DNA from 4 places in the Mucilaginibacter celer genome. Region 1 is predicted to be linked to each of the others. Evidence: riboswitches for the same ligand, from Rfam matches in the RefSeq annotation. Region 1 holds a riboswitch; each other region holds the start of a gene.

The links. A riboswitch is a leader RNA that binds a small molecule or an ion and turns the genes downstream of it on or off. The one in region 1 is predicted to bind S-adenosylmethionine.
Region 2: it holds a riboswitch for S-adenosylmethionine, as region 1 does, so the genes downstream of both, metH (methionine synthase) here and HYN43_RS29005 (TlpA family protein disulfide reductase) in region 1, are expected to answer to the same signal.
Region 3: it holds a riboswitch for S-adenosylmethionine, as region 1 does, so the genes downstream of both, HYN43_RS16980 (transmembrane 220 family protein) here and HYN43_RS29005 (TlpA family protein disulfide reductase) in region 1, are expected to answer to the same signal.
Region 4: it holds a riboswitch for S-adenosylmethionine, as region 1 does, so the genes downstream of both, HYN43_RS09505 (O-acetylhomoserine aminocarboxypropyltransferase/cysteine synthase family protein) here and HYN43_RS29005 (TlpA family protein disulfide reductase) in region 1, are expected to answer to the same signal.

What each region holds. Positions count from the first base shown of each region.
Region 1 covers NZ_CP032869.1:6,913,463-6,915,667, forward strand. Annotated here, with positions in the region: gene HYN43_RS29000 (DUF5995 family protein) at 1-705, opposite strand, end outside; SAM riboswitch class I at 922-1,035, shown strand; gene HYN43_RS29005 (TlpA family protein disulfide reductase) at 1,129-1,698, shown strand; gene HYN43_RS29010 (SusC/RagA family TonB-linked outer membrane protein) at 2,087-2,205, shown strand, end outside.
Region 2 covers NZ_CP032869.1:5,542,117-5,544,321, forward strand. Annotated here, with positions in the region: gene HYN43_RS22785 (Bax inhibitor-1/YccA family protein) at 63-794, shown strand; SAM riboswitch class I at 927-1,037, shown strand; gene metH (methionine synthase) at 1,236-2,205, shown strand, end outside.
Region 3 covers NZ_CP032869.1:4,222,156-4,224,360, reverse strand. Annotated here, with positions in the region: gene HYN43_RS16985 (transglutaminase-like domain-containing protein) at 52-900, shown strand; gene HYN43_RS16980 (transmembrane 220 family protein) at 908-1,315, opposite strand; SAM riboswitch class I at 1,645-1,760, opposite strand.
Region 4 covers NZ_CP032869.1:2,378,090-2,380,294, reverse strand. Annotated here, with positions in the region: gene HYN43_RS09505 (O-acetylhomoserine aminocarboxypropyltransferase/cysteine synthase family protein) at 1-1,163, opposite strand, end outside; SAM riboswitch class I at 1,413-1,523, opposite strand; gene HYN43_RS09500 (trans-sulfuration enzyme family protein) at 1,737-2,205, opposite strand, start outside.

The DNA of each region.
Region 1 (2,205 bases):
AAAAAGATGGATGAGCCAAACCGTAAATCTTAAAAAGCCGGTTTGGTTAATGAGGCTTTTGCCTATGGCCAAAACATTTTGGTCGCGGGCTTTGATCTCGGTTGGTCTGTCGGCTATTGTCTTGGCGTATAGTTCTTCGGCAAAACACCAGGCACCGTCGCGGGCATTATCGATACTGAATTGGATGAGTACCGAATTGCTGTTACCCGCGTGCAGGCCAAGCAGGGAGAGTAGGGGTGACGACCTGTCAATTTCGCTTAGCACCTGGTAGGTTAATGAGGATATGATGGTATTGATCATATTGAAATCATTATGCAGATCCTGCATGGGCTTATCTCCTGATACTTCAACGGCCGCTACGCCAAGATCCAGGTTGATGTGGGCATTCATCCCCAATAACAAATGCTGTAAAATTAAAGGTGAGGAGCGTTTTGCTGTTTCAAACGCGAATTTCCAACAGGCCGAAGGTTCGGCACCCTGCTGCCACAAAGTATAAGCTTCCAGGTAGCGGTTAGCGAAAATAACATCCAGTTTTTCCATCCGTGGGCCATCCTGAAACTGCCCGTTCCTGATGCCGTCGCGTACGCTGGCGGTCACCTTATAGTACAAAACCGCGAAGTAACCGAGGCGGCTATCGCGTTTTTTGCTATCATCAATAATAGTTTGCAAAGCGGTTATCACTTCATCAATGCTTGTTGCCTGCATAAGGTAGGTAGGTTTTAATTGTTGGTTAATGTGCTGTAATATAGTTGAATAACAAATGTGATGCAAGCCTTGTAACGTTTAAATAATGAAACCCGCAATAGCCCACCACGTAATTTAAATGTCATTTGAAAGAAAAATATAATTAAATCTATAATATCTATATAAATAGTAGATTATTTATCTATATTTGCATCATCAAATGGTTCTTTAATATTTTAATTATCAAGAAAGACTGAGGGAAAGGCCCTGTGATGTCTTAGCAACCTGTAAGCCCATTGTTATAAAGGTGCTAATTCCTGTCTGCCGGTTTTATGGCAGAGAAGATAATAAAAGTAAATAGCGCATGATTTACATACCGTGCATCTTCTCCTTTTATTCTCCGTTTTTCCTGATAATTAGATATTAAGGTTAATACTTACAACGATGAATATTAAACATCTACTTTTTACTTTCTCGCTGGTTGTGGCCACGGCGTTTGCATCGGCCCAAACAAAAACAGCTGCAAACCCTGCCGATGTGGATAGGGGATATATAGTTAAAGTTGGCGATATAGCTCCTGCCGATTTTGAACTGGCACTTACTGACGGCACTAAAACCTCATTAAAGCAACTGCGCGGCAAGGTGGTGATACCGCAGTTTACCGCAAGCTGGTGCAGTGTATGCCGCGAAGAAATGCCCCACCTGGAAAGCGATATATGGCAGACTTATAAAGATAAGGGCCTGGTGCTGATAGGTGTTGACCGCGATGAGCCGCTTGAAAAAGTAAAAGGATTCCACCAGCAAATGAACATCAGTTATCCGCTGGCACTTGATCCCGGTGCTGATATTTTTGGCCGTTTTGCCAATAAAAAAAGCGGCGTAACCCGCAACGTGGTTATAGATAGGGATGGTAAAATAGTGTACCTCACCCGGCTATATGATAAGCAGGAATTTGCATCGATGCTTAAAGCTGTTGATGCCCTGGTGAACAATAAAACCGCATCATTAAACTAAAACTATAAACACTATGGTGGCCGGCTGTGCTGGTCGCCATTTGCAAAACACTAATCTATCTGCATATATAATTATACTATCGTCATGAACAAAACCATTACCACCGTAGCACAAAGCGGCCTGGTTCCTGCCTCAAATTCATCATTGCAGTTTGCCTGCACAACCTCCTTTTTAAGTATGCAAAGCATGCGTTGTTGCTGTTGATCCTCATCAGCGGGCTATAAACGCTAAGCCTTCAGTAGCTTAACCGCAACTATCAGCCTCAACAATCAATCAAATCTTTACGGTTTTCAAAGCTTTTGGGCAGGGTTTAACAAACCTGTGTTAGCTACTGCTATGCCTTGTTTAAGCTGTATCGGTATTAAAAATCAATCACAATTATTTGATCATGTTAAAAATTTACAAAGTATTACTGGCAGTTTTATTGCCATTTATTCTCATCCAAACGGTTGCGGCGCAATCTGTTAAAATAAGCGGAGTGGTAACCGCCAAAGCTGATGGCCTGCC
Region 2 (2,205 bases), 1.4 Mb from region 1:
TCGCATCTTCACCCTACATTCACCTTTTATTTATATATTCGTACTATAATTTTTAACACAAAATGGAATTTAAAGATTCAAAATACAACTACGATAACATTATCGAAGTTCAGGATCAATCAGAAGTTGATTCACGTAGGTTTATGGCCGGCGTTTTCAGCTGGATGGGCGTGGCGCTTGGTGTTTCGGCAATCACGGTATACCTGTTTTTAAACATGGGCCTGATTAGCCTTATCGTTGCACCAACAGGCGGCTTAACAGGTTTCGGTTTGTTCGCCATTTTTTCGCCGCTTGCATTTTCGCTGGTGATGCAGTTTGGTTACAACCGCATATCTTACCCAATTTTGGTATTGCTTTTTGTGGCTTACGCTACGCTGATCGGTATTAGCTTAAGCCTCATATTTCTGGTTTATACATCAGCTTCAATATTAGGCGTTTTCATTACAGCAGCAGTAACTTTTGGTATTATGGCTGTTGCCGGTTATAACACTAATATGGATTTAACCCGTTTCGGCTCGATCATGTATATCCTGTTTGTCGGCATATTCGTAGCTTCATTAGCTAACTTCTTTATGCACAGCGAGCAAATGAGCTACATCATCAGCTACATTGGCATAGCGGTATTTACCGGCTTAACTGCCTACTACATGCAAATGCTTAAACGCATTGGCGCAGGTATTGAGTACGGAGATGCAAGCTCTAAAAAACTGGCGCTGATGGGTGCATTAACATTGTACATCACCCTAATCAACCTGTTTTTCATGATCCTCCGTGTATTCGGCAGAAGAAGATAATTTCGCAAAGAAACCCAATCAAAAGCTGCCTCCAAAAAAGGCGGCTTTTTTTGTTTAACAATGTGGCTTAGCTATGATACAAGCCCGGTGTTATACACTTGCAAATGACAACTTTATTGCGCAACTTTGCGGTGCTTATGGAGAAAGACGGAGGGATTAGACCCTGCGATGTCTTAGCAACCTGTGGCTTTCACAAGGTGCTACATTCTACCAGGCAGCAATTTGCGCCCGGACAGATAAGCGAAAGTCATGATAACACCCGACTTTTCGAGATAAGCTTTTTATTTATTAGTGATTAGAGTGATTTTTTTGATTACACTGATTTGATACACATTGGCCGACTATTTCCGTAACCAGATAATAGTTCCCTGTCCATAAATCAATCATCTAAATCAAAAAAACCAGTGAAATCATCAATAAAAAAATCGGTGAAATCAAAAAATGGACATTAGAAAAGAATTACAGAAGCGCATCCTGGTGATTGACGGAGCAATGGGTACCATGATCCAAAGGTACCAGCTCACGGAGAAGGATTTTCGTGGCGAGCGTTTCCGCGATCATGGTACAGATTTGCAGGGTAACAACGACCTGCTTAACATTACACGCCCCGATGTAATTAAGGCTATCCATGCCGAATACCTGGATGCCGGAGCTGATATCATCGAAACCAATACTTTCAGCACACAGGTAATTTCGCTTGCTGATTATAAGCTGGAAGAACTTGCCTACGAACTAAGCTACGAAGGCGCGCGCATTGCCCGCGAAGTAGCCGACGAATATACCCAACGCAACCCCGATAAACCACGCTTTGTTGCCGGTGCTATCGGCCCTACAAACCGTACAGCCTCTTTATCGCCCGATGTTAACGATCCGGGATATCGTGCAGTTACCTTTGATGATTTGGCTGATGCTTATTATGACCAGGTTAGGGGTTTGGTTGACGGTGGTTCACACCTGCTATTGGTTGAAACCATATTTGATACGCTGAATGCCAAAGCGGCACTCTTCGCTATTAAACGTTACGAAGATGAATGCAAAGCTGCCGGTAAAGATTTTCCTGCTTTCAGGGATTCGGGCGGCATCATGATCTCGGGTACCATTACCGATGCTTCGGGCCGTACCCTTTCGGGGCAAACGGTTGAGGCTTTCTGGAACTCGATAAGCCATGCCAACCTGCTTTCGGTAGGTTTAAACTGTGCTTTGGGTGCACGTGAAATGCGCCCCCACTTAGCCGAGCTTTCTGAAAAAGCAGGCGTATATATTTCGGCCTATCCAAACGCGGGTTTACCAAACGAGTTTGGCCAATACGACGAAACCCCGCACGAAACCGCCCACCAGGTTGATGATTTTATTAAAGCCGGACTGGTAAACATAGTTGGCGGCTGCTGCGGCACCACGCCCGATCACATTA
Region 3 (2,205 bases), 2.7 Mb from region 1:
AGCTAAATGCACATAAATACAGCTTCAATTAAAACGATAAAAACATGCCATATGAAATTTAATGTGTTTAGCCGGTTGGATTACATAGTGCAGGCTGCGGGCACATTGGTACTTAACGTTCATGCCCTCAACACATTTAAGCAAACCATAATTAATGAAGAATTTTGGCTGGAGCCATATGTAAATTACAGCTCCTTTCAATCTTTACAGGGCGAAAAGCGCCTGGTTAAGTTTGGCGTTACCGAATATACCCCTAACCTTAGCGCCTTTTACCAGGCCACGGTTGATAATTGTTATGAGATTAATGATTTTAGCTATATAACCGAAACACAGGTATCAGCACTTGATAGTGCTGTGCTGCCGTATCTTAATCCGAGCAGGTATTGCGAATCGGATAAGTTGTACCGCATGGCACATAATATGTTTGGTCATATTTCAAATCCGTTTCAGCAGGTGCTTACGTTAACTAACTGGATTAATAAAAACGTTCAATATCTAAGCGGTTCAACCAATTCACAAACATCTGCATTTAATACCGTTACGGAGCAGGCGGGCGTTTGCCGCGATTTTGCACACCTGGGTATTGCCCTGTGCCGGGCGCTTACTATACCGGCACGTTACTTTACCGGTTATGCATACCAGCTTTACCCCGCCGATTTTCATGCCTGCTTTGAGGCCTATTTAAATGGCAAATGGGTATTGTTTGATGCCACCGGATTAGTGCCGCTTAACGGCTTTGTTAAAATAGCTACCGGCTTCGATGCTGCCGACTCGGCCGTAGCCAATATTTTTGGCGATGTAATGTTTAACAACATGGAGGTAAACTGCGAACTGGCCGAAAACTATTTCGAACCGTTTTATTACCGGGAAGACAGTTTTTTGGGGATAACTTATTTGTAACTATAAATCAGCGTTTTTTTGCAGATTTTGCCGGAGCCACTTTTTTGCCTTGCTTTACCCCATATATCCAGTTGGTGGCCAGTACCGCAACACAGATCAGCAAACCAAAAAACTCCCGCGCTTCTTCAACCCAGGGTTTCTCGGCCTTCATGGTTTGCACCAGGCTTTCGGCGTGATGAAACTCAAGCCAGTCGATCAATCCGTTACTGTCGAAAATTTTATAAATAGCATAACCTGTAAAAACAACAATGCCAACAGCGTAGCCGATAGGGTAAAACTCTTTTTTGATAGCGAGGTAACAAAACCATGCGCAATACAGGTAAATCGGAATCCAAAGATAGGGATCGGGATCGTTGTATTGAAGGCCTGCAAAAATGATAAAAAGTACAACCCAAACAATATTGAAGATCTTCATAAATGATGCTGATAGTTTAAACCGGTTTTTATTGGCTTATATGCAGGTTAAGCTCGGCTAAATATAATAAATAAGTTTTTCAATGTTCCAAGCGGATTATAGTTTTTAAGCGGCCGATATGAAGAAACGAATATTGTACGCTGAGACCTGGCTTGACGCACGGAATGGCCGAAGCGGGTAACGGGAAAAGGAAAAAGCAGTTAAAAAAAATGATGTCGCGGGCAGATTCGAACTGCCGTATAGGGTAATGCGGACCCCCACCTATCCTCTCGGTCACGCGACTTGAAAACTGTAAGATCACTTAATCAGATCGGTTGTGGGGCAGATATTAATTATCTCTCTCCTCGTTTTGCACAGGAGCAGGAATTAGCACCTTACGCATTTTGCTGATGCACAGGTTGCTAAGACGTCTATGGGCCTTTCCCTCAGTCTTTCTTGATAAGTCAATACAAAGAACGTTCTGTCGTTATTGACAATGCAAATATAAGAGTAAGTTATATAATTCCTATAGTTTTAGTAGTTTATTTTAAATTTTATTTGTTTTTGATTGATTTTGAGGGAGATAATTTATGGGTCTGGCTTCTTAAATTGAGACTTTTGAATTGAAATTAAGCAGACAAGATGGAGTTTTGGCGAAGAGTTGTGTGCCTCTGGCACACAAAAAAAATCTTACCCGGTTGCTACAAAGCTTTTGCACCTCTGGTGCACTCTGTAAACTGCTTAATTTGAAAAAGGGATTTTTCGTTTCAGCGTCATTCACATTTAATTTCTACAAAAAATCTTTGCGTCTCCGCCTCTTTGCGTGTTTAAACATCTGCAATATCCAAATCTCCCAAATAGATCTTTGCGCCCCTGCGTCTTTGCGTGCCTACTTAAATTAACCATCGCTT
Region 4 (2,205 bases), 2.6 Mb from region 1:
GTTGCCGATGGCTGAATGATCAGCGTTTTTGCATCGCCTACGTTGGCCAAATGGCTCACCAGTTTCAGGTTGTTGATCAACTGGCTGGCCTGTTGTTTATCACCTTTTATTTCGAATGATAAAACACCACCGAAACCATTTTTAAGGTATTTTTTAGCCAGATCATGGTATGGCGACGATTCCAGTCCCGGATAATTTACAGTAGCTACCTGTGGATGCTGCTCCAGCCATTTAGCCAATTGCAAAGCATTATCTACATGGCGCTGAACACGTAATGAAAGGGTTTCCAAACCCTGTATATTCAACCACGCGTTAAACGGCGATTGCGACGGACCGAAGTCCCTCAAACCTTCCACACGGGCGCGAATAATAAACTGAATATTTCCAAAAGGGCCACCGATGCCAAATACATCGTTAAATACGAGGCCGTGATAACCTTCGGATGGTTCGGTAAATTGCGGGAATTTACCATTGCCCCAGTTGTAATTACCGGCATCAATAATGGCTCCGCCTATACTGGTACCATGCCCACCAATCCATTTGGTAGTTGATTCAACAACCACGTTTGCACCATGCTCAATAGGGCGGAAGAGGTAGCCACCTGCGCCAAAAGTATTATCAACTATTAACGGCAGATCATGATTTTTGGCAACCGCGCTTATTTTTTCAAAATCGGCAATGGTAAAGCCCGGGTTGCCTATGGTTTCTAAATAAATGGCTTTGGTTTTATCGTTGATGAGCGCTTCAATGCTTTCGGCGGTGTCATCCTTGGCAAAACGCACTTCGATACCTAAACGTTTAAAGGCTACTTTAAACTGGTTGTAGGTACCACCATATAAAAACGGAGATGTAACAAAGTTATCGCCGGCCTGTAAAATATTATTCAGCGCTATAAACTGGGCCGCCTGGCCCGATGCGGTGGCTAAAGCCGCAACGCCGCCCTCTAAAGCCGCTATGCGTTTTTCAAACACATCGGTAGTAGGGTTCATGATCCGGGTATAAATATTGCCAAACTCTTTTAGGGCAAACAGGTTTGCGCCATGCTCGGCACTGTTAAATACGTACGAAGTTGTTTGGTAAAGCGGCACCGCGCGTGAACCTGTTGTTGGATCAACTTCCTGACCGGCATGTAATTGGAGTGTTTCGAATTTTAAGGCAGACATAGTTTTGTGATTTTTATGTGTTTAATTTAGATTTTGAATGTTAGATGGATTTTGACAAAGCCGGTTGTGAAATAACCGGTTTAACAATACACACCCTTTTCCGGAGATGGAAAAGAGACGTGTGCTAAGCATCAACAGCAGCAACAAATACAAATACAGCTAACGGGAGAGCTAATATATTGTACGTTACCGTTTAAGGTGTAAAAAGTGTTGCGTTGCGTAAATTTAATTAAACTTTTCATGGTTATAAATTTATATTCCCCGGTGTTATTTGCCGGGACAGGAATTGGCACCTTCTTCAACATTGAAGGGTTGCCAGCGGGTCATTGAGCCTGATCTCTCGCCGCTTCTTTATAAATCAAAACCCGAAACTATGTGCGGAGTAATGATCGACCTTGGTATCGCTACCAAATAATGTTGCGAATATAAGGGGTTATGGGGTAATGTACCAAATTTTATTTCAGAAAGGAGGTTAAAGGATAAAGGTCAAAGGCAAAAGGTTTTTTAAGACGAGTGTTTTAACCTCCTCAAATGCTTCTACCTTTCGCCTTTTACCTTTATCCTTTCGCCTTATTAAGCCAAAGCCTGCTCCAAATCGGCTATCAGATCATCAATATGCTCCAAACCAACCGAAACCCTCAACAGGTTGCGCGGTGTTTTGGTATCCGGCCCTTCAACGGTGGCGCGGTGTTCTATCAGGCTCTCTACACCGCCGAGGCTGGTAGCTTTGATAAACAGTTTTAGTTTATTGATGATGTTATGCGTATCGTTTTCATCGCCTTTAATAATAAAAGATAGCATCCCGCCAAAAGCCAGCATCTGATCTTTAGCTATTTCATGTTGCGGATGCGATGGCAGACCAGGATACATCACTTTCTCTACATTGGGATGCCGTTCAAGATATTCGGCCAATAGCTGCGCGTTCTGTACGTGCCCCTTTACACGGTAGGGCAAAGTTTTAATACTGCGCACCAAATAATAGCAATCCATAGGCGAGGGGATAGCACCACCCATTTCCTGCACCTGCCGAATTTTTGCCCAC